Linked DNA regions of Rhodobacter capsulatus SB 1003. The protein of the gene in region 1 interacts with the protein of each later gene in a pairwise test. Links are inferred from orthologs where the notes say so. Each region holds a gene or a part of one and is shown in the gene's direction. Other genes may lie near its edges.

The links.
Region 2: the proteins of secD (region 1) and pheT interact in binary tests that used the Escherichia coli proteins (3 or more experiments, as listed by UniProt). The link is inferred for Rhodobacter capsulatus SB 1003 from one-to-one orthologs.

The regions. Positions count from the first base shown.
Region 1 is NC_014034.1:1,921,454-1,932,756, forward strand. The notes cover bases 5,654-8,570. They hold secD (protein translocase subunit SecD), read left to right. Parts: upstream 5,654-6,238; coding sequence 6,239-7,903; downstream 7,904-8,570. Other genes in these bases: RCAP_RS08830 (M20 aminoacylase family protein), read left to right, coding at 5,654-5,708; yajC (preprotein translocase subunit YajC), read left to right, coding at 5,881-6,216; secF (protein translocase subunit SecF), read left to right, coding at 7,916-8,570. Also shown: RCAP_RS08810 (trimethylamine methyltransferase family protein), read left to right, coding at 1-1,543; tRNA dihydrouridine(20/20a) synthase DusA, read left to right, coding at 1,846-2,790; RCAP_RS08820 (sulfite exporter TauE/SafE family protein), read left to right, coding at 2,792-3,607; mazG (nucleoside triphosphate pyrophosphohydrolase), read right to left, coding at 3,652-4,482; more of RCAP_RS08830, read left to right, coding at 4,545-5,653; more of secF, read left to right, coding at 8,571-8,917; RCAP_RS08850 (Mth938-like domain-containing protein), read left to right, coding at 8,904-9,278; heme ABC exporter ATP-binding protein CcmA, read left to right, coding at 9,275-9,919; heme exporter protein CcmB, read left to right, coding at 10,038-10,694; RCAP_RS08865 (heme ABC transporter permease), read left to right, coding at 10,778-11,303. UniProt on the Escherichia coli protein: Part of the Sec protein translocase complex. Interacts with the SecYEG preprotein conducting channel. SecDF uses the proton motive force (PMF) to complete protein translocation after the ATP-dependent function of SecA.
Region 2 is NC_014034.1:3,339,519-3,350,936, reverse strand. The notes cover bases 9-3,040. They hold pheT (phenylalanine--tRNA ligase subunit beta), read left to right. Parts: upstream 9-330; coding sequence 331-2,751; downstream 2,752-3,040. Other genes in these bases: RCAP_RS15570 (GMC family oxidoreductase), read left to right, coding at 2,815-3,040; RCAP_RS19430 (hypothetical protein), read left to right, coding at 9-269. Outside these bases: more of RCAP_RS19430, read left to right, coding at 1-8; more of RCAP_RS15570, read left to right, coding at 3,041-4,416; RCAP_RS15565 (rhomboid family intramembrane serine protease), read right to left, coding at 4,413-5,138; RCAP_RS15560 (META domain-containing protein), read right to left, coding at 5,178-5,591; RCAP_RS15555 (MerR family transcriptional regulator), read right to left, coding at 5,690-6,511; RCAP_RS15550 (4-aminobutyrate--2-oxoglutarate transaminase), read left to right, coding at 6,623-7,906; RCAP_RS15545 (Lrp/AsnC family transcriptional regulator), read left to right, coding at 7,911-8,450; RCAP_RS15535 (hypothetical protein), read right to left, coding at 8,730-10,472; 30S ribosomal protein S12 methylthiotransferase RimO, read left to right, coding at 10,566-11,418.

The DNA.
Region 1 (11,303 bases):
CGAACAGGCGGCAGGCGGGCGGCGGGCGCGTGGCGGCGGCGGGGCGGCCCGGCGGGCCGAGCGCACCGCGGTGCGGGTCGAATTCGCGAAATATATCGAGCGCAACATTCCGAACCTCGAGATCCTGAACGAGGAAGCGCTGCAGCTGATCGAAGCCAATGCCGAGACGGTGCTGGAACAGATCGGCGTGAATTTCGTCGAAAACCCGGCGGCGCTGGAACGCTGGCGTGCGGTGGGGGCCGATGTGCAGGGCGAGCGGGTCCGCTTCCCCAGGGGCCTTGCGCGCGAGCTGTGCAAGACCGCGCCCGCAAGCTTCGTGCAGCATGCCCGCAACCCTGATCGCAATGTCACCATCGGCGGGAAAAACCTTGTTCTTGCGCCGGTTTACGGGCCGCCCTTCGTGCGCGATCTGGAAGGCGGGCGGCGCTATGCGACGATTGCCGACTTCCGCAATTTCGTGAAGCTGGGGCAGATGTCGAAATATCTGCACCATTCGGGCGGCACCGTCTGCGAGCCGACCGACGTGGCGGTGAACAAGCGTCACCTCGACATGCTGCACGCGCATATGACGCTGTCGGACAAGCCCTTCATGGGCTCGGTCACCGAACGCTCGCGCTGCGTCGATTCGATCGAGATGTCAAAGATCCTGTTCGGCGAGAAATTCGTCGACGAGAACACGGTGATGACCTCGCTCGTCAACATCAACTCGCCGCTGACCTTTGACCCGATCATGATGGATGCGCTGGAGGTTTACGCCGCCGCGAACCAGGCCTGCATCGTCTCGCCCTTCATCGTCGGCGGGGCGATGGCGCCGGTGACGGTGGCGGGCACGCTGACGCAGGTTCTGGCCGAGGTGATGGTGGCCGTCGCCTACAGCCAGATCATCCGCAAGGGCGCGCCGGTGATTTTCGGCGCCTTCGTGACCTCGATCGACATGAATTCGGGGGCGCCGACCTTTGGCACGCCGGAAGCGGCGCAGATCACCCTTGGCGCCGGGCAGCTGGCGCGGCGGATGGGCCTGCCGTTCCGCTCGGCGGGCTCGTTCTGCGGCTCGAAACTGCCCGATGCGCAGGCGGCCTATGAAACCGCGAACACGCTCAACATCGGCCTGCTTTCGGGCGTGAACTTCATGCTGCATGCCTGCGGCTGGCTGGAAGGCGGTCTGGTCTCGTCCTACGAGAAATACGTGATGGATGCCGATCAGCTGGGCGTGCTGCACCGTTTGGCGGCGGGCATCGACATGAGCGCGAACGGCCAGGCGATGGAGGCGCTGCGCGAGGTTGGCCCGGGCGGTCACTTCCTTGGTTGCTCTCACACCCAGGCGAATTTCAAGGACGCGTTCTGGAAGACGGATCTGTTCGACTACAAGCCCTTCGAAACCTGGGACGAGGAAGGCGCGCGCGACACCGCGACGCTTGCCAGCGTGCGGGTGAAGAAGATGCTGGGCGAGTATCAGGCCCCGGCGATCGATCCCGGGATCAACGAGGCGCTCTCCGAATATGTCGCCCGCAAAAAGGCCGCCGTGCCGGACGCCTTCCTGTAAGAGCCGGGCGGGTCAGACCGCCTGCCAGAGTGCCATTCCCCCCGGGCGCCGCGCGTCCGGGGGTTTTCCTTGCGTCAAAGGCGGTGGACGATCCCTGCGGGGCTCTTTATGATCCCGCCCGAAAGGCGATTGCCCTTGTCGACATTCAGCATCGCCCCGGGACGGATGTCGGATTTCCGGGGCATTGAAAGCGGAAAACACCTTCGATGATGCCAAGCTCTCCCCCGGGCACCGTTGATGAAATGCCTGTGAAACAAGGCCTTGCGGGGGTTTCCTCACATGCGCGCCTGTCCGTTGCGCCGATGCTCGACTGGACAGATCGGCATTGCCGGGTCTTTCACCGGATGATGTCGCGTCAGGCGCTGCTTTACACCGAAATGGTCACCGCCCCGGCGGTGATCCATGGCAAGCGGGCGCAGCTGCTGGATTTCAGCCCGGTCGAGCATCCGGTGGCGCTGCAACTGGGCGGATCGGACCCGGCCGAGCTGGCCGAAGCCACGCGGATCGCCCGCGACTGGGGCTATGACGAGATCAACCTGAATGTCGGCTGCCCCTCGGACCGGGTGCAATCGGGGGCTTTCGGCGCGGTGCTGATGAAAACGCCCGATCTGGTTGCCCGCTGTGTCGCGGCGATGCAGGCGGCGGCCGCGGTCGAGGTGACGGTGAAATGCCGGATCGGCGTCGATGATCAGTCGCCCGAGGAGGTGCTGCCCGCCTTTCTGAAAACCGTCTCCGAGGCCGGGGTCACCCGGTTCATCCTGCATGCCCGCAAGGCCTGGCTGCAGGGGCTTTCGCCCAAGGAAAACCGCGAGATCCCGCCGCTCGATTATCCGCTGGTCCATGCGATGAAGCGGGAATTTCCGCATCTGCATCTGAGCCTGAACGGCGGGGTTGCGACGCTCGATCAGGTCGAGACGCATCTGGCCGCGGGGATGGACGGGGTGATGGTCGGCCGTGCCGCCTATCAGGAGCCGATGCAGGTTCTGGCCGGCGCCGATGTCGCGCTTTGGGGGCGGGGCGAGGTGCTTTCGGCGGTCGAGGTGGCCGAGGCGATGAAGCCCTATATCGCCGATCATCTGGCGGCGGGCGGGCGGCTGCACCAGATCACCCGGCACATGCTGGGCCTGTTTCACGGCCGTCCCGGGGCGCGCGGCTGGCGGCGGGTGCTGTCCGAGGGGGCGACCCGGCCCGGGGCGGGGCTGGCCCTTTACGATCAGGCGCTGGCCGAAGTGACACGAGAGGCGTGAGATGGACCACCTGACCACGATCCTGCCGCTGATCGCGATCCTTCTGGCCGTCGGCGCGGTCGCGGGGGTGCTGGCGGGGCTGCTGGGGGTGGGCGGCGGCATCGTTCTGGTCCCGGCCTTCTTCTATCTTTTCAACGGGTTGGGCTATGGGTCCGAGGGGCTGATGCAGGTCTGCGTCGCCACTTCTATGGCGACGATCATCATCACCTCGACCCGTTCGGTCACCGCCCATGCCCGCAAGGGCGCGGTCGACTGGCAGCTTTTGCGCGACTGGGCGCCCGCTGTGGCGGGCGGGGCGCTGCTTGGGGTGTTTCTGGTCACGCGGCTCGACACCCATGCGCTGACGATCATCTTCGGCACTTTGGTGATGGCGATCGCGCTTTACATGGCCTTTGGCAAGCAAAGCTGGCGGATCGCCGAGGGGATGCCGGGGCGGGGCTTCCGGCTCTGGTTCGGGCCGCTGATGGGGGCGGTTTCGGTGCTGCTCGGCATCGGGGGCGGGTCGATCTCGACGCCGATGCAGACGCTGCACGGCATCCCGATCCACCGCGCCGTGGCGACCTCGGCGGGTTTCGGCGCGATCATGGCGGTGCCCTCGACCGCGGCCTTTCTGCTGACCCCGGTCGAAAACGCGCCGCCCTATACTTTGGGGGCGATCAACATTCCGGCCCTTGTCGTGATCGGCGCCACCACCGTCGTCACCGCCGCCTGGGGCGCGGCGCTGGCGCATCGGCTGGATCCGAAACCGCTCAAGCGCCTCTTCGCAGGGTTTCTGATGCTGGTCGCGCTGAACATGCTGCGCAAGGCGCTGTTCTGATTTTATCTTGCGGCAAATATCCCGGGGTGCGGGGCAGAGCCCGCCTACAGCCCCTTGCGCTTGGCCGCATCCCAAAGCGCGTCCATCTCGGCCAGATCGCTGTCGGCGGGCCGCTTGCCGGCCTTCGCCAGTTCCGCCTCGATGAAGGCAAACCGCCGGGTGAACTTGCCATTCGCCGCGCGCAGACAGGCCTCGGCATCCAGCCCCAGATGCCGCCCCAGGTTCACCATCACGAACATCAGATCGCCATATTCCTCGGCGATCTCTTCGGCCCCCAGCTTATCACGGGCTTCGACCAGCTCGTTCGCCTCTTCAACGATCTTCGCCACCACCTCGGCGGTCGAGGGCCAGTCGAACCCCACCCGGGCCGCGCGCTTTTGCAGCTTCAGCGCCCGCGTCAGTGCCGGAAGCCCCAGCGCGACGCCATCGAGCACCCCGGTCTCGGCCTTGGCCGCGCGCTCGGCGGATTTGATTTTCTCCCAGTCTTCCGTCTGTTGCGCGGCGCTCTTCACACGGCTTTCGTCCCCGAACACATGCGGATGCCGGGCGATCATCTTCGCATTGATCCCGCGCAGCACATCGAGCAGCGAAAAATGCCCGGCCTCGGCCGCCATCTGCGCATGAAAGACGACCTGAAGCGCCAGATCGCCCAATTCGCCCGACAATTCGCCCCAGGCCTGCCGCGCGATCGCATCGGCGACCTCATGCGCCTCCTCGATCGTATAGGGGGCGATGGTGGCGAAATCCTGCTCGATATCCCAGGGGCAGCCGGTCTCGGGATCGCGCAGACAGGCCATGATCGCCGCCAGCCGCTCGGTTTCCGCCCCCACGCTGTCGGTTTGCACGAAGATCCCCGGATCGGTCGGTTTCGCCATTGCCTCTTGCCCCCTGCAGGTCCATCTAATCCAGTATCGCTTTCCAAAACCCAGAGTCCACCATGCCCGTGATCAACCGCATTGCCGCCCTTGCCCCCGAGATGAAGGAATGGCGGCAGTGGCTGCACCGTCACCCCGAACTGGAATTCCAGCTGCCGAAGACCGCCGCCTATGTGGCCGAACGGCTGCGCGAGATCGGCGTGGACGAGATCCACGAGGGCATCGCCACCTCGGGGATCGTGGCGCTGATCAAGGGCCGTCAGGACGGGCCGGTGATCGGGCTGCGCGCCGATATGGATGCGCTGCCGATCGACGAGATCACCGGGGTCGATTATGCCTCGGAACACGACGGCAAGATGCATGCCTGCGGCCATGACGGCCATACGGCGATGCTGCTGGGCGCCGCCAAATATCTGGCCGAGACGCGGAATTTCGCGGGCACCGTGGCGCTTCTGTTCCAGCCCGCCGAGGAAGACGGCGGCGGCGGCGAGGTGATGGTGCGCGAAGGCGTGATGGAGCGTTTCGCCATCACCGAGGTTTACGGCATCCACAATGCGCCCAATCTGCCCTTTGGCCATTTCCACACCACCCAGGGCGCGCTGATGGCCGCGGTTGATACCGCCTGGGTCACGGTGACGGGGCGCGGCGGGCATGGGGCGACGCCGCATGAATGCATCGACCCGATCCCGGCGATCACCGCGATGGTCGGATCGCTGCAGACGATCGTCTCGCGCAATCTTTTCGCGATGGATGAGCTGGTCGTCTCGGTGACGCAGATCCATGTCGGCACGGCGAACAACATCATCCCCGAAACCGGCTGGTTCTGCGCCACGATCCGGTCCTTCACCCCCGAAGTGCGCGCGATGGTCGAGCGCCGCTTCCACGAGATCGTCGAAGGCACGGCCGCCGCCTTTGGCGTCTCGGTCGAGATCCGCTATGACAAGGGCTATCCGCCCACCATCAACGATGGCGACAAGGCGCGTTTTGCCGCCGAAGTGGCGCGCGAGGTCTCCGGCCCCGAAGCGGTGAAGGATGATGCCGGGCGCGAAATGGGCGCCGAGGACTTTTCCTACATGCTCGAGGCGCGGCCGGGCGCTTACCTGTTCCTCGGCACCGGGCCGGGGGCGGGGCTGCACCATCCCGCCTTCGATTTCAACGACGAGGCCGCCCCGATCGGCGCCAGCTTCTTTGCCCGGCTGGTCGAGCGCGCGCTTCCGGCCCGCTGAGGCGGGGGGACTTCGGCGCAGCCGAAGAGGGGGCGGCGCCCCCTTTTTCCTGACACAACCGTGATCGCGGCCCCGGCCTGCCGCTCGCGCCTTGCCATTGCGGGGGGGCGCGGCTAGGGTGCCCGCCGAAAACCGGGGCAACGCCCCACGGCCCTAACGAAAGGACCATGCCATGTTCGTCTCTCCCGCCTATGCTCAGGATGCCTCTGCCGCCGCCGGTGGCATGGCCGCCTTTGGCCAATTCGTGCCGCTGATCCTGATCTTCGTGATCATGTATTTCCTGCTGATCCGCCCGCAGCAAAAAAAGGCCAAGGAACACAAGGCGATGGTCGATGCGCTGCGGCGTGGTGACATGGGTCTGACGCAGGCGGGCATCATCGGCAAGGTCGTGCATCTGCGCGAGGACGGCGAAATCGAGGTCGAGATCGCCAAGGACATGAAGGTGCGGATGATCCGCAGCGCCGTCGTGCAGGTTCTGTCGAAGACCGAACCGGCCGCCAATAGCTGACCTGAACCGGGGCCGCGCCGCCATGCTGCAGATTTCGCTTTGGAAGCGTCTTGTCATTCTGGGTCTGTGCCTTGCGGCGCTGATCACGGCGGCGCCCAACATGTTCTATGCCCGCGTCGAGGGGCATAACGACGCCGTTTCCGCCTTCGAGAAGACCGGGGCGATGACCGAGACCCAGGAGGCCGCCAAGGCCGCCTGGCCCGACTGGGCGCCCTCGGCGCTGGTCAATCTGGGGCTTGATCTGCGCGGCGGCGCGCATCTTCTGGCCGAGGTGCATCTGGGCGAGGTCTACAAGGCCCGGATGGATGCGCTCTGGCCCGAGGTGCGCAAGGTTCTGGCCGCCGAGCGGGCCACGATCGGCGCGATTCGGCGCGTGCCCTCGCCCGAAGGCGAGTTGCGCATCCAGATCGGCGAGCGCGCGCAGATCGCCCGCGCCGTCGAAGTGGCCCGGACGCTGGCCAGCCCGGTGGTCAGCCTGACCGGCGTCGGTCAGACCGACTACGAGGTGACGGGCGAGGGCGACACCGTCGTCTTCCGGCTGTCGGAGGCCGAAAAGAAAGCCACCGACGATCGCACCATGCAGCAATCGCTGGAAATCGTGCGTCGGCGCGTCGATGCGGCGGGCACGCGCGAACCCACGATCATGCGCGAAGGCACCGACCGCATCCTGATCGAAGTGCCCGGCATCGGCTCGGCGCAGGAGCTGAAGGATCTGATCGGCACCACCGCCAAGCTGACCTTCCATCCGGTGCTCAGCACGACCTCGAACCCGAATGCGCCGGTCGCCTCGGGCAATGAACTTCTGCCCGATGCCGAACGGCAGGGGCTTTATCACCTGCTGGACGAGGTTCCGGTGGTGACGGGCGACGATCTGACCGATGCGCGCCCGACCACCGACGACAACGGCGCCCCGGCGGTGTCGTTCCGCTTCAATGTCAGCGGCGCCCGGGCCTTTGGCGATTACACCGCCGGTCATATCGGAGAGCCCTTCGCCATCGTTCTGGACGGCAAGGTGATTTCGGCACCGACGATCCAGGCGCATATCGCGGGCGGATCGGGGATCATCACCGGCCGTTTCAGCATCGAGGAAGCCACGGATCTGGCGCTGCTTTTGCGCGCGGGCGCCCTGCCTGCGGGGATGACCTTCCTTGAGGAACGCACGATCGGGCCGGAACTGGGCGCCGACAGCGTCAAGGCGGGGATGGTCGCCTCGGTGATCGGCTTCGTCGCGGTCGTGGCCTACATGATCGCCTCCTACGGGCTTTTCGGCTTCTTTTCCTCGGTGGCGCTGTTCATCAACATTGCCTTCATCTTCGCCGTGATGGGCGCGATCGGCGGCACGATGACCCTGCCCGGGATCGCCGGGATCGTGCTGACCATCGGCACCTCGGTCGATGCCAACGTGCTGATCTACGAACGCATGCGCGAGGAAATCCGGTCGGGCAAATCGCCCGTGCGCGCGATCGAGCTGGGCTTTGACAAGGCGATGTCGGCGATCATCGACGCGAACGTGACCTCGTTCCTGTCCTCGGCGATCCTGTTCGTGCTGGGGGCCGGGCCGGTGCGCGGCTTTGCCGTGACCACGATGATCGGCATCGCCGCCTCGATCTTCACCGCGATCTGGGTGGTCCGGCTGATGATCGTCATCTGGTACGGCTGGCGTCGTCCCAAGACCATCGTCATCTGAGGAGGAACCACCATGGCTTTCCGTCTGAAACTGGTTCCCGAAAAGACCAACTTCGACTTTTTCCGCTGGCAATGGGCGACCTTCGGGGCGGCCATCGTGATGATGATCGCCTCGGTGATCCTGCCGCTGGTGATCGGGCTGAACTTCGGCATCGACTTCAAGGGCGGCACGACGATCCGCACCGAATCCACGACGGCGATCGATGTCGGCGTCTATCGGGCCGCGCTGGAGCCGCTCGAGCTTGGCGATGTGATCATCTCCGAGGTCCGCGACCCCAGCTTCCGCGAAGATCAGCATGTGGCGATGATCCGCATCCAGATGCAGGAGGACGGGCAGGGCGCCGAGGGGCAGGGCGCGCAGGGCCAGGAGCTGGTGAACAAGGTCGAGACCGCGCTGACCGCGGTCGATCCGGCGCTGAAGATCACCTCGTTTGAATCCGTCGGCCCCAAGGTCTCGGGCGAGCTGGTCTGGACCGCGGTCTGGTCGCTTCTGGCGGCGACCGTGGTGATCATGTTCTACATCTGGGTCCGGTTCGAATGGCAATTCGCGCTTGGCGCCGTGGTGGCGCTTGTCCATGACGTGCTGCTGACGGTCGGGCTTTTCGCCGTGCTGCAGCTGAAGTTCGATCTGACCACGGTGGCGGCGCTGTTGACGATCACCGGCTATTCGATCAACGACACCGTCGTCGTCTTTGACCGGCTGCGCGAAAACCTGATCAAATACAAGACGATGCCGCTGCGCGACGTGATGAACCTGTCGGTCAACGAAACGCTTTCGCGCACGGTGATGACCGGCATGACGACGCTTCTGGCGCTGGTGCCGATGCTGATCTGGGGCGGCGACGTGATCCGCGGCTTCGTCTTCGCCATGGTCTGGGGGGTGTTCACCGGCACCTATTCCTCGGTCTATGTGGCGAAGAACATCGTGCTGTTCATCGGTCTTGACCGCAACAAGGAGAAGAAGGACCCCTCGGACAAGTTCTTCTCGAACGGGGCGCAAGATGGCGCCCCGTGAGCCGGGCTTCGCAGGCGCGCTGCCGATCGACGGCTACGGACCCGGCTTTTTCCGCATTGCCGGGGCCGTGCATCGCGGCGGGCTTTTGATCCACGCCGAGGCGGCGATGCCCTGGACCGGCTTCGACGATCTTGCGGCGCTGCGCGCGCTGGCCGGGCAGGTGGATCTGCTGCTGTGCGGGATGGGCGCGGATATCGCCCATCTTCCCAAGGGCTTGCAGGTGGAACTTGAAGCGCTTGGGGTGATGGCGGAGCCGATGTCCACCGCCTCTGCCGCGCGTCATTACAATGTGCTTCTGTCCGAGGGCCGCCGCGTCGGCGCCGCCCTTTTGCCGATGCCGGGCGCGGTGCCGACGGCATGACGCTGCTGGCCGTCGATCAGCTCACGGTCAGCCGGGGCGGTCTTGCCGTGCTGGAGGGGGTGAGCTTCTCGCTTGCCGCGGGCCATGCGCTGGTGCTGCGCGGCCCGAACGGGATCGGCAAGACGACGCTTTTGCGCACGCTGGCGGGGCTGCAGCCGCCGCTGGCCGGGCGGGTGTCGATGCCGCCCGAGGGGATCGCCTATGCCGCCCATGCCGACGGGCTGAAGGCCACGCTTTCCGTGCGCGAAAACCTGCAGTTCTGGGCGGCGATCCATGCGACGGACACGGTCGAGACGGCGCTTGCACGGATGAACCTGAACGCGCTGGAACACCGCGCCGCCGCAAGCCTTTCGGCGGGGCAAAAGCGTCGGCTTGGCCTTGCGCGGCTTCTGGTCACCGGGCGTCCGGTCTGGGTGCTGGACGAGCCGACGGTCTCGCTCGACGCCGCCTCGGTGGCACTTTTTGCCGAGGCCGTGCGGGCGCATCTGGCGGCGGGTGGGGCGGCGCTGATGGCGACCCATATCGATCTGGGCCTGTCCGAGGCGAGGGTTCTGGACCTTGCCCCGTTCAAGGCGCGTCCGCCCGAGGCGGGCGGCCATCGCGGCGCCTTCGATCACGGCTTTGACGGAGCCTTCCTGTGAACCGCGGCCCCCGAGTCCTGCCGCAAAAGGGCGTAGTTGTGCCAAGAAGAAACCGCATGGCCTTTTCCTGGTCCAAATACGCTCTTGCCGACATCGGCTGTGGGCGGAGGATTTTGTCATGAGGGCGCTTTTGTCGCGGGATCTGCGGCTGGCGATCCGGGCCGGGGGCGGCTTCGGGCTCGGGCTTGCATTTTTTCTGATCGTGGTGACGCTGGTGCCCTTTGGCGTCGGCCCGCAGGGCGAGATCCTGGCCCGGATCGCCAGCGGCATCCTGTGGCTGGGCGCCTTGCTCGCCTGTCTTCTGTCGCTCGACCGGATTTTTGCGCTCGATTTCGAGGATGGCTCGCTTGATCTTCTGGCCACCGCGCCGATCCCGATGGAGGCGGTGGTGACGATCAAGGCGCTGGCGCATTGGATCACCACCGGGTTGCCGCTGGTTCTGGCGGCGCCGCTATTCGCCGTGCTGCTGCATTTGCCCGCGCCCGCCTATCTCTGGCTCGAGGTCTCGCTGCTTCTGGGCACGCCGGCGCTGTCGGTGCTGGGCACCTTTGGCGCGGCGCTGACGGTGGGGCTGAAGCGGGGGGGCTTGCTGTTGCCGCTGCTCGCCCTGCCGCTTTATGTGCCGACGCTGATCTTTGGCGCCGAACTGGTGCGGCGCGGCGCCGAGGGCCTGGCGATCGAAGTGCCGCTGGCGATGCTGGCGGGGATCACCGCGGCCACGGTGGCTTTGGTGCCCTTTGCTTCGGCGGCGGCGATCCGGGTCAATTTGCGGTGAAACTTATTCCAGATTGATGCGAGTCAATCCGGGCCGTGGCAAAGCATGACATGTCCGACGGGACGCGAGAGGGAGGAGAGCCGATGTCGATCTGGGAATATGCGAACCCGGTCAAGTTCATGCAGACTTCGGGCCGGCTTTTGCCCTGGGTCGTGGCGGCGACGGTTCTGACGCTGCTGCCCGGGCTCGTCTGGGGCTTTTTCTTCACCCCGGTCGCGGCCGAATTCGGCGCGACGGTCAAGGTGATCTATGTCCACGTTCCGGCGGCGACGCTGGCGATCAACATCTGGGTGATGATGCTGGTCGCCTCGCTGATCTGGCTGATCCGGCGTCATCACGTCTCGGCGCTGGCGGCGAAGGCGGCGGCGCCGATCGGCATGGTGATGACGCTGATCGCGCTGATCACCGGGGCGTTCTGGGGGCAGCCGATGTGGGGAACCTGGTGGGAATGGGATCCGCGGTTGACCTCGTTCCTGATCCTGTTCCTGTTCTATCTGGGCTACATGGCGCTGTGGGAAGCGATCGAGAACCCCGATACCGCCGCCGATCTGACCGGGGTTCTGTGTCTTGTGGGCTCGGTCTTTGCGGTGCTGTCGCGCTATGCGGCGA
Region 2 (11,418 bases), 1.4 Mb from region 1 along the record:
TTTTGTTTGTGGTTGCAACGTTTTTGTCATCGGGTGTCCTTTGGTGCGATTTCTTTGAGTTAATGGCGCCCGGTGCTGCCGCTGATCTGCCGGATGACTGGAGAAACTATGTATACTATTTGACGATTGCGTTCTCGATTTTCTATTATTTTGCTTCGACGGGTACCTTGTCTTTTTCGAAGTCAAAAGGGGCTGCCTTTGGCTGCCGGGTTCGAAGGATTTTCGTCTTTTTAACTGCGAACAACAAAGTGGTCTGCGGAGATAATTAAATTTGATCGTTGTGTCGTGTGTTGGGCTTGTTAATCTTGCGATGAAATCGGGAGCACTCCTATGAAATTCACCCTCTCCTGGCTGAAAGACCATCTCGAGACCGAGGCCTCGGTCACCGAGATCGCCGATGCGCTCACCGACCTTGGCCTTGAGGTCGAGGAGGTGGTGAACCCGGGCGCGAAACTCGCCCCCTTCACCATCGCCAAGGTGCTGCACGCCGAAAAGCACCCCGATGCCGACAAGCTGCGGGTCTGCCGCGTGCTGACCGACGAGGGCGAAAAGGTCATCGTTTGCGGTGCGCCGAATGCGCGGGCGGGGATCACCGTCGTGCTGGCGAAACCGGGCGATTATGTGCCGGGCATCGACACCACGCTTGGCATCGGCAAGATCCGCGGCATTGAAAGCCACGGCATGATGTGCTCGGAACGCGAGCTGGAGCTGTCCGACGAGCATAACGGCATCATCGAACTGCCCGAGGACAGCCTGAATTCCGAGGTCGGCTGCAAATTCATCGACTGGCTGGCGGAAAACCGCCCCGAGGCCGTCGATCCGATGATCCACATCAAGATCACCCCGAACCGCCCCGACGCTTTGGGCGTGCGCGGTGTGGCCCGTGATCTGGCCGCGCGCGGTCTGGGTCGGTTGAAGCCGCTCGAAATCGAGGCCGTGCCGGGCGGGTTTGAAAGCCCGATCAAGGTGGAGATTGACGCCACCCTGAAGGAAAAGGGCTGCCCGCTCTTTGCTGGCCGTCTGATCCGTGGCGTCAAGAACGGGCCGAGCCCCGACTGGCTGCAAGCGCGGCTGCGGGCGATCGGGCTGCGGCCGATCTCGGCGCTCGTCGATATCACCAACTTCTTCACCTATGACCTGAACCGCCCGCTGCACGTGTTTGATGCGGCGAAGGTGGCGGGGAACCTGCGGATTGTCCCTGCCAAGGGCGGCGAGGAACTGCTGGCGCTCGATGGCAAGACCTACACCCTGCGCCCCGGTCAGATGGTGATTTGCGACGATGCGCAGCCGGAAAGCCTTGCCGGGATCATGGGCGGCGAGCTTTCGGGCTGCACCGAGGAGACGGTCGATGTCTTCCTTGAAAGCGCCTATTGGGACCCGATCACCATTGCCACCACCGGCCGCGCGCTGAAGATCAACTCGGATGCGCGCTATCGGTTCGAGCGTGGCGTGGACCCGGAGTTCACCCTGCCGGGGCTGGAACTGGCGACGCAGATGGTGCTCGACCTCTGCGGCGGCGAGGCATCCAATGTGGTGATGGACGGCGCCGTTCCCGATACCAAACGCGCCTACAAGCTCGACCCCGCCCGGGTCATCAGCCTTGTCGGGATGGAGATCCCCGAGGCGACGCAACGCGAAACCCTGACGGCGCTCGGTTTCACCTTCGAGGGCGACATGGCCTGCCCGCCCAGCTGGCGGCCCGATGTGCTGGGCGAGGCCGATCTGGTCGAGGAGGTGGCGCGGATTGCGTCCTTGACGAAGCTCGTCGGCCGTCCGATGGCGCGCGAAACCACGGGCGTTCCCGGTCCGGTGCTGACGCCGATCCAGACCCGCGAACGCACCGCGCGGCGCACGATTGCGGCGCTGGGCTACAATGAATGCGTGACCTACAGCTTCATCGACGCCAAGTCGGCGGCGCTCTTCGGTGGCGGGCTTGAGGCGACGCGGATCGAAAACCCGATCTCGTCGGAGATGACGCATCTGCGCCCGGATCTGCTGCCGGGGCTTCTGCAGGCGGCGGCGCGCAATCAGGCGCGCGGCTTTGCGGATCTGGCGCTCTTCGAGGTTGGTCCGGCTTTCAGCGGCGGCGAGCCGGGGGATCAGGCATTGCAGGCGGCGGGGCTGCTCGTGGGCGCTTCGGCGCCGCGCGACCCCTGGGCCTCGCGCCGTCCGGTCGATCTTTATGACGCCAAGGCCGATGTCGAGGCCGTGCTGGCCGCCATCGGCGCCCCCGCGCGGGTGCAGATCAACCGCAAGGTGGCGGGCTGGTTCCATCCGGGCCGCTCGGGCACCATCGCGCTGGGGCCGAATGCGCTGGCCAGCTTTGGCGAGGTTCACCCCAAGGTGCTGCGCGAGATGGGGGTGAAGGGGCCAGCGGTCGCCTTCACCGTCTGGATCGAAGCCGTGCCCTTCCCGAAAGCCAAGACCCCGACCCGGCCTGCGCTGGCGCTGTCGGATCTGCAGGCGGTCGAGCGCGATTTCGCCTTTGTCGTCGATGCGGGTGTCGAGGCGCTGACGGCGGTGAACGCGGCTTACGGCGCCGACAAGGCGCTGATCGAGGCGGTTTCGGTCTTTGACCAGTTCACCGGCGCCAAGGCCGAGGAGCAGATGGGCGCGGGCAAGAAGTCGATCGCGCTGAGCGTTCGGCTGCAGCCGCGCGACAAGACCCTGACCGATGCCGAGATCGAGGCGGTTTCGGCCAAGGTCGTCGAAAAGGTCACCAAGGCCACCGGCGGCGTGCAGCGGAAGTGACCTGAAGTCACGCTTTGCGGATGTGAAAAACCGGTTAGGCTCTCTCGGAAACGGGGGAGCCTGATGCATTTCGACTATGTCATTCTCGGCGGCGGCTCGGCCGGGTCGGTGCTGGCGGCGCGGCTGAGCGAGAATCCGGCCACGCGCGTCTGTCTGGTCGAGGCGGGCGATGCGGCGCGGGATATTCTGGTGCGGGCGCCTGCCTTGGTCGCGGCGCTGGTGCCCGGGTATCTTTACGCCCACAACTGGGCGCTGCACACCGTTCCGCAGCCCGGGCTGAACGGGCGGCGGGGGTTTCAGCCGCGGGGCAGGGGGCTGGGCGGCTCGTCCGCGATCAATGCGATGCTGTATGTGCGCGGTCATCCCTCGGATTACGACCGTTGGGCGGCCGAGGGGGCTGTGGGCTGGGACTGGGCCGCCTGTCAGCCGTGGTTTCTGAAATCCGAACGCAACATGCGCGGGGCGTCCGCGCATCATGGGGCCGATGGCCCGTTGCAGGTGGGCGATCAGCGCCGCCCGCGGCCGATCACCCGCGCTTTCGTGCAGGCCTGCGGCGCGGTGGACTGCCCGGAAACCGACGACTTCAACGGCGCGTGTCAGGAGGGGGCCGCGCCCTTTCAGGTCACGCAATTCTGGGATGGTCCGAAAAAGGGCGAGCGCTGTTCCGCCGCGGCGGCCTATCTGCATCCGGTGATGGACCGGCCCAATCTGACCGTGCTGACCGGGGCACGGGCGGAAAAGGTCTTGATTTCCGAGGGGCGCGCCACCGGGGCGCTGGTGCGGCAGGGGCGGCACCGGCTGCGGCTGGAGGCGGCGCGGGAGGTGATCCTCTCGGCAGGCGCTTTCGGCTCGCCGCAGCTTCTGATGCTCTCGGGTATCGGGCCGGGGGCGCATCTGCGCGATCTGGGCATTGATGTCGTGCAGGATCTGCCCGGGGTGGGGGCAAACCTGCAGGACCATCTGGATTACACGATTTCGCATTTTTCGCCCCGCCGCGATGTCGTGGGGCTCAATCCGCGCGGGCTGTGGCGGCTGGCCAGGGCCGCGGGCGGCTGGATGCGGCATGGCGAGGGGCTCTTCGCCTCGCCCATGGCCGAGGGGGGGGCGTTTTTGCGCTCTGCGCCCGGGGTCACGGTGCCCGATCTGCAGATCCATTTCGTCGTCGGCATTGTCGATGCCCACATGCGCAAGCTGCATGTCGCGGACGGCTGGTCGGCGCATATCTGCGTGCTGCGGCCGCAATCGCGGGGGACGGTGCGGCTGGCGTCGAAGAACCCGCGCAAGGCGCCCTTGATCGACCCGGCCTTTCTGGCCGATCCGCGCGACGAAGCCCTGATGCTGCGGGCGGCGCGGATGCTGGAAGAGATCGTGGGCGCGGCGGCCCTGGCGCCCTGGCGGGGCGACAGGCTTTATCCGCATGACGGGTCAGAGGCCGGGCTGATGGCCGATATCCGCGCGCGCGCCGACACGATCTATCACCCGGTCGGCACCTGCCGCATGGGCACCGATGCGATAGCGGTGGTGGATCCGCAACTTCGGGTGCGCGGGATCGAGGGGCTGCGGGTCGTAGATGCCTCGGTCATGCCCAGCCTCATTGGCGGCAACACCAATGCGCCCACCATCATGATCGCCGAACGCGCGGCTGCGATGATCCGGGGGCGCTAGCGGCGCCGTTTCACCACTGGCACGCGGCTGGTCACATAGTCGATCGAAGGGTTCGGCGGCAGCCCGCCGTGCGCGCGCCAGAAGAGCGGCCCGCCGAGGCGCAGGAAATGCGGCGCCATCAGCACCAGCCCGGCGATGAAGCCGCCCGCATGCGCCCAATAGGCGACGCCATCGGCCGAGCCGCCGAGCGAATTCAACAGCTGCACCGCGAACCAGAAGCCCAGCACGATCCAGGCGCGGATGGTGAAGATCTTGTAGACGATGAAGAAAATGAACAGGATGTCGACCCGCGCCTTCGGGAAAAGCAGCAGATAGCCGCCCATCACCGCGGCGATCGCGCCCGAGGCACCGACCATCGGCACATCGCTGAACGGATCGCCCGCGATCTGTGCGCCCGCCGCCGCGAGCCCGCCCAGCAGGTAGAAGACGAGAAAGCCGAGATGGCCGAGCTGATCTTCCAGATTGTCGCCAAAGACCCATAAAAACAACATGTTGCCAAGGATGTGCATGATCCCGGCATGCAGGAACATGTGGGTGAGAAGCCCGTGCAGCCAGACGCCGTGGCTGATCGCCCCGGGGTAAAGCGCGCCCCATTGCCACAGCCCGAACATCCGCCCGCCCCAGTCGGCCGTCAGCACATAGATCAGCACATTCAGCACGATCAGCCCGCGCACCACCCAGGGGGTGCGGGTCGAGGGGTTATGGTCGCGGATCGGGAACATCGGCCCAGCCTTCCCGAAGACGGGGATTGCGTCAAGCCTCTAGCGGGTGGCGCGCAGAACGACCTTGCCCGTCGCATCGGTGAAGTCCAGCGCCGGACCGGCCTGCCGCAAGGCCGTCACCGTGCCGATGGTCGAATGGAAGGCCTGTTCCACCTGCATCTGGTCGGGGGGGCACATCATCCGGGTTCCGGCCAGGGCGCCCACATGCAACGCGCCCTCGCGGGTCTCGATGCGGCCCGCATAGCGGTTGCAGCCGGAGGTGCCCGCGAGCATCCCCGGCTCGGGGGACAGCAGGGTGACCTTGACTGCGGCGGGCACGGCGGTGCCCGCGATTTCGGTGACGGTCCATTCGGTTCCGGTGCCGATCAGGGCCAGCGGATCGGCCGGGGCGGTCGCGTCCTCCTTGCAGGCGGCAAGGGCGATCAGGGCAAGGGCAAGAACGGCGACGCGCATGGGACCTCCGGTGTTTCGGTCAGAGTGACCGCGGCGCGCGATCCCCGCAAGGGCATCACGCAAAGGTGTGGCTTTCGGCGGTGTCAGAAGGTCGGGTGTCAGAAGGTCGGCGGCGTGTTGACCCAGATCACCACGGTGCGCCCGTCGGCGGCATTGGCCCAGGCATGCGGGCGGCGGCTTTCGAAATAGATGCTGTCGCCGACGCCCAATTCGTGCAGCTCGGTGCCGTCCAGCGTCAGACGAAAACGACCCTCCAGCACGGTGATGAATTCCTCGCCCTCGTGGCCATAGCCGCCCTCCGACGCCGCGCCGGGGGCAAGGATGAAGCGGTGGCAATCCATCTGCCGCCGCCCCTCGGCCAGAACCTCGACCCGCACGCCCTCGACCGGCATCGGCCAGACCCGCGCCGCGCCCGCGCGCACCACGGGTTGGCCGACCTCCTCCTGCCCGGAAAGCCGCGACACGGTGGTGCCGTAATATTGCGCCAGATCCGCCAGCGTCTTGAAGCTGACCCCCGCCCCGGTGCGTTCCAGCGTCGAGAGCGCCGAGGCAGAGACCCCCAGCGCCTGCGCCACCGTCTCCAGCGTCTCGCCGCGGTTTTGCCGCAGCGCCCGCAGCGCCATGCCCAGCGGTTCGTTGGTGATCGCGGGGGGCGCGGGGGCGTCGCTTTCGGCTTCCAGCGTCGCGCGGATCGCGGCGGGGTTCAGCCCGGCCTCGCGGCGCAGATAGGCGATGCGCTGCAGCCGCGCCACATCGGCCGCCGAATACAGCCGCTGCCCCGAGGCCCGGCGTTGCGGTGCAATCAGCCCCTGCGTCTCCCACAGCCGCAGCGTGGAGGAGGCCACGCCCGCCGCCCGCGCGGCCTCGGTCACCCGAAACAGCGGTTCTTCCTCGGGCGTATCTGCATGCGACTCGGTCATTTTCCCTGCCTTACAGGCGCAGGATGGCCTTTGTCACCGATCTTGCCAAGAATTTTCTTGCAGAAAAAATGTAAAGTGAGAGGATGAGATATCTCGAATCGGAGCCCCTTCATGACCGTGCAAACCTCGCCCGACCTGTCCGCCCGCCGTGCCGCCGCCATCGCCAAGGGCGTTGGCGTGACGACGCAGATCTATGCCGAACGCGCCGAGAACGCGGAAATCTGGGACAAGAACGGCACCCGTTACATCGACTTCGCCGCGGGCATCGCCGTGGTGAACACCGGCCACCGTCACCCGCGGGTGATCGAGGCGGTCAAGGCGCAGCTCGATGCCTTCACCCACACCTGCCATCAGGTCGTGCCTTACGAAAACTACGTCATCCTGGCCGAGCGTCTGAACGCCGCCGTGCCCGGTGACTTTGCGAAGAAGACGATCTTCGCCACCACCGGCGCCGAAGCCGTTGAAAACGCGATCAAGATTGCCCGCCACTACACCGGCCGCGCCGGGATCGTCGCCTTTGCGGGCGGTTTCCACGGCCGCACCTTCATGGGCATGACGCTGACCGGCAAGGTGCAGCCCTACAAGGCCGGCTTCGGCCCGATGATGAACGACGTCTGGCACCTGCCCTTCCCCTGCCCGCTGCATGGCGTGACGGGCGAGGACGCCGTGGCGGCGCTGGAGCGTCTGTTCAAGGCCGATATCGAACCCGCCCGCGTCGCCGCGATCATCGTCGAGCCGGTGCAGGGCGAGGGCGGCTTCTACCCGGTGCCCGAGGGCTTCATGCGCAAACTGCGCGAGATCGCCGACAAGAACGGCATCGTCCTGATCGCCGACGAGGTGCAGACCGGCTTTGCCCGCACCGGCAAGCTCTTTGCGATGGAACATCACGGGGTTGCCGCCGATATCACCACCATGGCCAAGGGGCTGGGCGGCGGCTTCCCGATCTCGGCGGTGACCGGCCGCGCCGACATCATGGACAGCCCGAACCCGGGCGGCCTTGGCGGCACCTATGCCGGGGCGCCGATTGCCGTGGCCGCGGCGCATGCCGTTCTTGACGTGATCGAGGACGAGCAGCTCTGCGCCCGTGCCGAGCGTCTGGGCGCGCGGCTGAAACAGCGTCTGGCGGCGCTGCAGGACAGCGTGCCGGAGATCATCGACATCCGCGGCCCGGGCTTCATGAACGCGGTCGAGTTCAACGTCGCGGGCAGTGACACGCCGAACCCGGAGATGACCAACCGCGTCCGCGAAGAGGCGCTGAAGCGCGGTCTGATCCTGCTCACCTGCGGCGTTTACGGCAACGTCATCCGTTTCCTCGCCCCGCTGACCATCCAGGACGCGGTCTTTGACGAGGCGCTGGACATCCTCGAAGCCTCGATCCTCGCCGCGAAGGGCTGAGGCCATGTGGGGCGAACCCGCCCGCGGGGCAGAGCGTCTGGATGACACCGACCAACGGCTGATCGCGGCGCTTCGCCGCGACGGCCGGGCCGCGGTGTCGGATCTGGCGGTGCAGCTTGGTCTGTCGCGTGCCACCGTGCGCGCGCGGATCGAGCGGCTGGTGGCGCGCGGCGAAATCTCGGGCTTTACCGTGATGACGCGCGCCGATGTCTCTGCCGCGCCGGTGCGGGGGATGATGATGCTGAACATCGACGGGCGGGCGACCGAAAAGGTGATCGCCCGCCTGCTCGGCCTGCCGCCGGTGCAGGCGGTGCATACGACGAACGGGCAGTGGGATCTGATCGCGGAAATCGGCGCCCGCTCGCTGGAAGAGCTGGACGAGACGATCCTGTCGATCCGCCGCCTTGAGGGCGTGGGGCGGACGGAAACCAATCTGCAGCTGTCCTGCCGCAACCCGCGGCCGCGGCTGCCCCGGTGCTGGGTGTCGTGCGCAAGCCCGCGCTGGTGCCCGCGGGCCAGCCGCTGCCGCCGCAACCCTCGCTGAACGAGATCAGCCCCGAGACGCTGGCCTCGGTCCGCGAGGTCGAAAAGCGCTCGCGCAAGATCTCGCTGATGGAGCTGACCGAGCGGACCTGCAAATGGCCGATCGGCGATCCGGCGACCGAGAATTTCTATTTCTGCGGCCTGCCGAGCTCGGCCGGAAAACCCTATTGCGAGGCGCATGTCTCGGTGGCCTTCCAGCCGATGTCGGCGCGCCGGGATCGGCGGCGCTGAAGGCCGGAACAGGGGATGAAACAGGGCGCCTGCGGGCGCCCTTTTCGTTTCAGTCCTTCTTCCCCAGAACCCCCGAGAACACGGCTGCGGCGGTGGCAATGAGCAACCAGCCGGAAAGCTGAATGATCCAGCGGCAATAGTGCAGCGTCCAGCCGAATGCGCCGCGGTCTTTCGAGGGCGCCCACGAATCCTTCTGGGCGAGTGTGCCGAGCGGCAGGAACAGATCGAGCGCATAGATGCAGGGGGAGAAAGCCTCGTAGTCCTGTCCGGCGGGTGTATTCTCCCACAGCCGCAGCGGCATCGTGCAACTGGCCGTCTGGATGGAGGGGCATCCGTTCTTGATCGCGTCTTTCCAGTCGTCGGACAGGAGGATATCGACATTGGCCGGGGCCATTTCCCCGCGCTGATAGGTGGCATTGGCCAGCCACACGGTAGCAGCAAGGATCAACAGCGCTGTGCGCAGCGCCTTGAACGGGGCATGGCCGTAACCGAAGGTGACGCGGTAACCACATCCCCAAACCAATGAGACAAACGCCAGGCCTTGCCCGAACGTATCCGGTTTCGGCGGCGCCAACGCCCGGAAAAATGTAGCCCACATGAGCCGTTCATCCCGCGCGTAACGCACCTTGGCCGCATCCCTGCGATGGCCCATGGCGTCATAGACCTTGGCCAGCTGGCTGTAGGGTTGCGGGTCGAAATCGTTGCGTCTTCGGGTCATCTGGAATGGGCAGGAGATTGTCCGCTCCGATTTCCGCCCCAGAAGGTTCAGGCGATCCTGCACCGTCATGTCGCTTTGAATGGAGTCGAAGCGAAAGCCGGAGAGTTTGGGCGTTTTCACTTTTGCCCAGGAGCCGGAATCGTCATTCAATCTTTCAACGCTGGTTTCGGTCAGATCGAGAACGACGACCTTGCCGGAGACATTCTCCCAGAAGAAGCCCCCCTCGATCTTGGCGCCCTCTGCGTTGAATGCGCCGTTGAAATGGGCCGATTGGCACCGCAGATTTCCCGTCACTTGCGCGCGGGCGAAGTCCACTCTTCCCGTCGCATTGAACTTGTTCCGCAAGAACACATCCGCGCCGATCACGGCGGCGTTGCAATTCAAGGAGAGGCCGTCTGTCGCTTCGAACTTGCCGTCATCGCAGGTGAGTTGCCCCACGATCTGGACACGCACGAGCTTCACTGCGCCATGCGCGGTAAAACCATCGTTCAAGAATACATCTGCGCCGATCTCGGCGGAACTGAGGTTGAGGGCAGGGCCCTTCTTCGACGCGAAGTGGCCGCCTCTGCAATAAACGTGCCCGGTGATTCTGCTTCCGCCCAGCTGAACGCAAGCATTTGCCGTGAAGCCTGTGTCCAGGTGAATCGGTCCGTTGCAGGTCAGCCTGACGGCATTGAAGCCGGGCAGGGCCGTGCCGGTCAGATAGAGCCCGTTCAGCTGTGCGTTTCGCAGGACAGGAGCTTCCTGAAAGGTGCAGTTGCTCGCGTTGATTGCCCGCTCGCAATCCACGAAGCCGAGGCTCAGGGTTTCTTCGATCCAGAGCCCCATGACCGTCACCCCTTCGGGACGACAGACGATGCCGGGGATTTCCTGTGTCAGCAGCCAGCGGATCAGCCTTGCATCGAACCTATTGCTATCGTCGTCGGTCTTCGGACGTTCCCGGTTCGAGTGTTTGAAACCATCAGGCCAGGCATATCCGCCCGTCGCAATAAACTGCTTTTCCCGCGGCCAAAGCTCTCGCCTTAGCCGCTCCTCCGCCCACGCAAACGCTTCGCTCAAATCCCCGTCGGCCATCCCGGCACCTCCAATACCCCGCCATCCTGCGCAACCCTCCCCTGTCGCGCAAGGCGCTTCCCGCGGCCCCCCAAGGCGGTGTATATCGCCCCCATGAGCCAGAACCCGCCCAACCTCCGCCCCGATCTTGCGCCGAAAGCGCTTGTCACCGACACCCCCCGCCCGGGCCAGCCGACGATCGGCATGGTCTCGCTGGGCTGCCCCAAGGCGCTGGTGGACAGCGAACGCATCCTGACCCGGCTGCGGGCCGAGGGCTATGCGATCTCGCCCAGCTATCAGGGCGCCGATGCGGTGATCGTGAACACCTGCGGCTTTCTGGACAGTGCCAAGGCCGAAAGCCTGGAAGCCATCGGCGAGGCGCTGAGCGAGAATGGCAAGGTGATCGTCACCGGCTGTCTGGGCGCCGAGCCCGAGTTCATCACCGGCGTGCATCCCAAGGTGCTGGCCGTCACCGGGCCCGAGCAATACGAACAGGTGCTCGATGCGGTGCATGGGGCGGTGCCGCCGAAACCCGATCCCTTTGTCGATCTGCTGCCCGCGACCGGCATCAAGCTGACGCCGCGGCATTTCAGCTATCTGAAGATCTCCGAGGGCTGCAATCACGCCTGCAAGTTCTGCATCATCCCCGACATGCGCGGCAAACTGGTCAGCCGCCCGGCCCATGCGGTGCTGCGCGAGGCGGAAAAGCTGCTCGAGGCGGGGGTGCGGGAGCTGCTGGTGATCAGCCAGGACACCTCGGCTTATGGGCTGGATCGGCGGCACGAGGCGACGGCCTGGAAAGGCGCCGAGGTCCGCGCGCATATCACGGATCTGACGCGCGAGCTGGGCAAGCTTGCCCAGCCCTCGGGCGCCTGGGTGCGGCTGCATTACGTCTATCCCTATCCGCATGTGCGCGAGCTGATTCCCCTGATGGCGGATGGGCTTGTGCTGCCTTACCTCGACATCC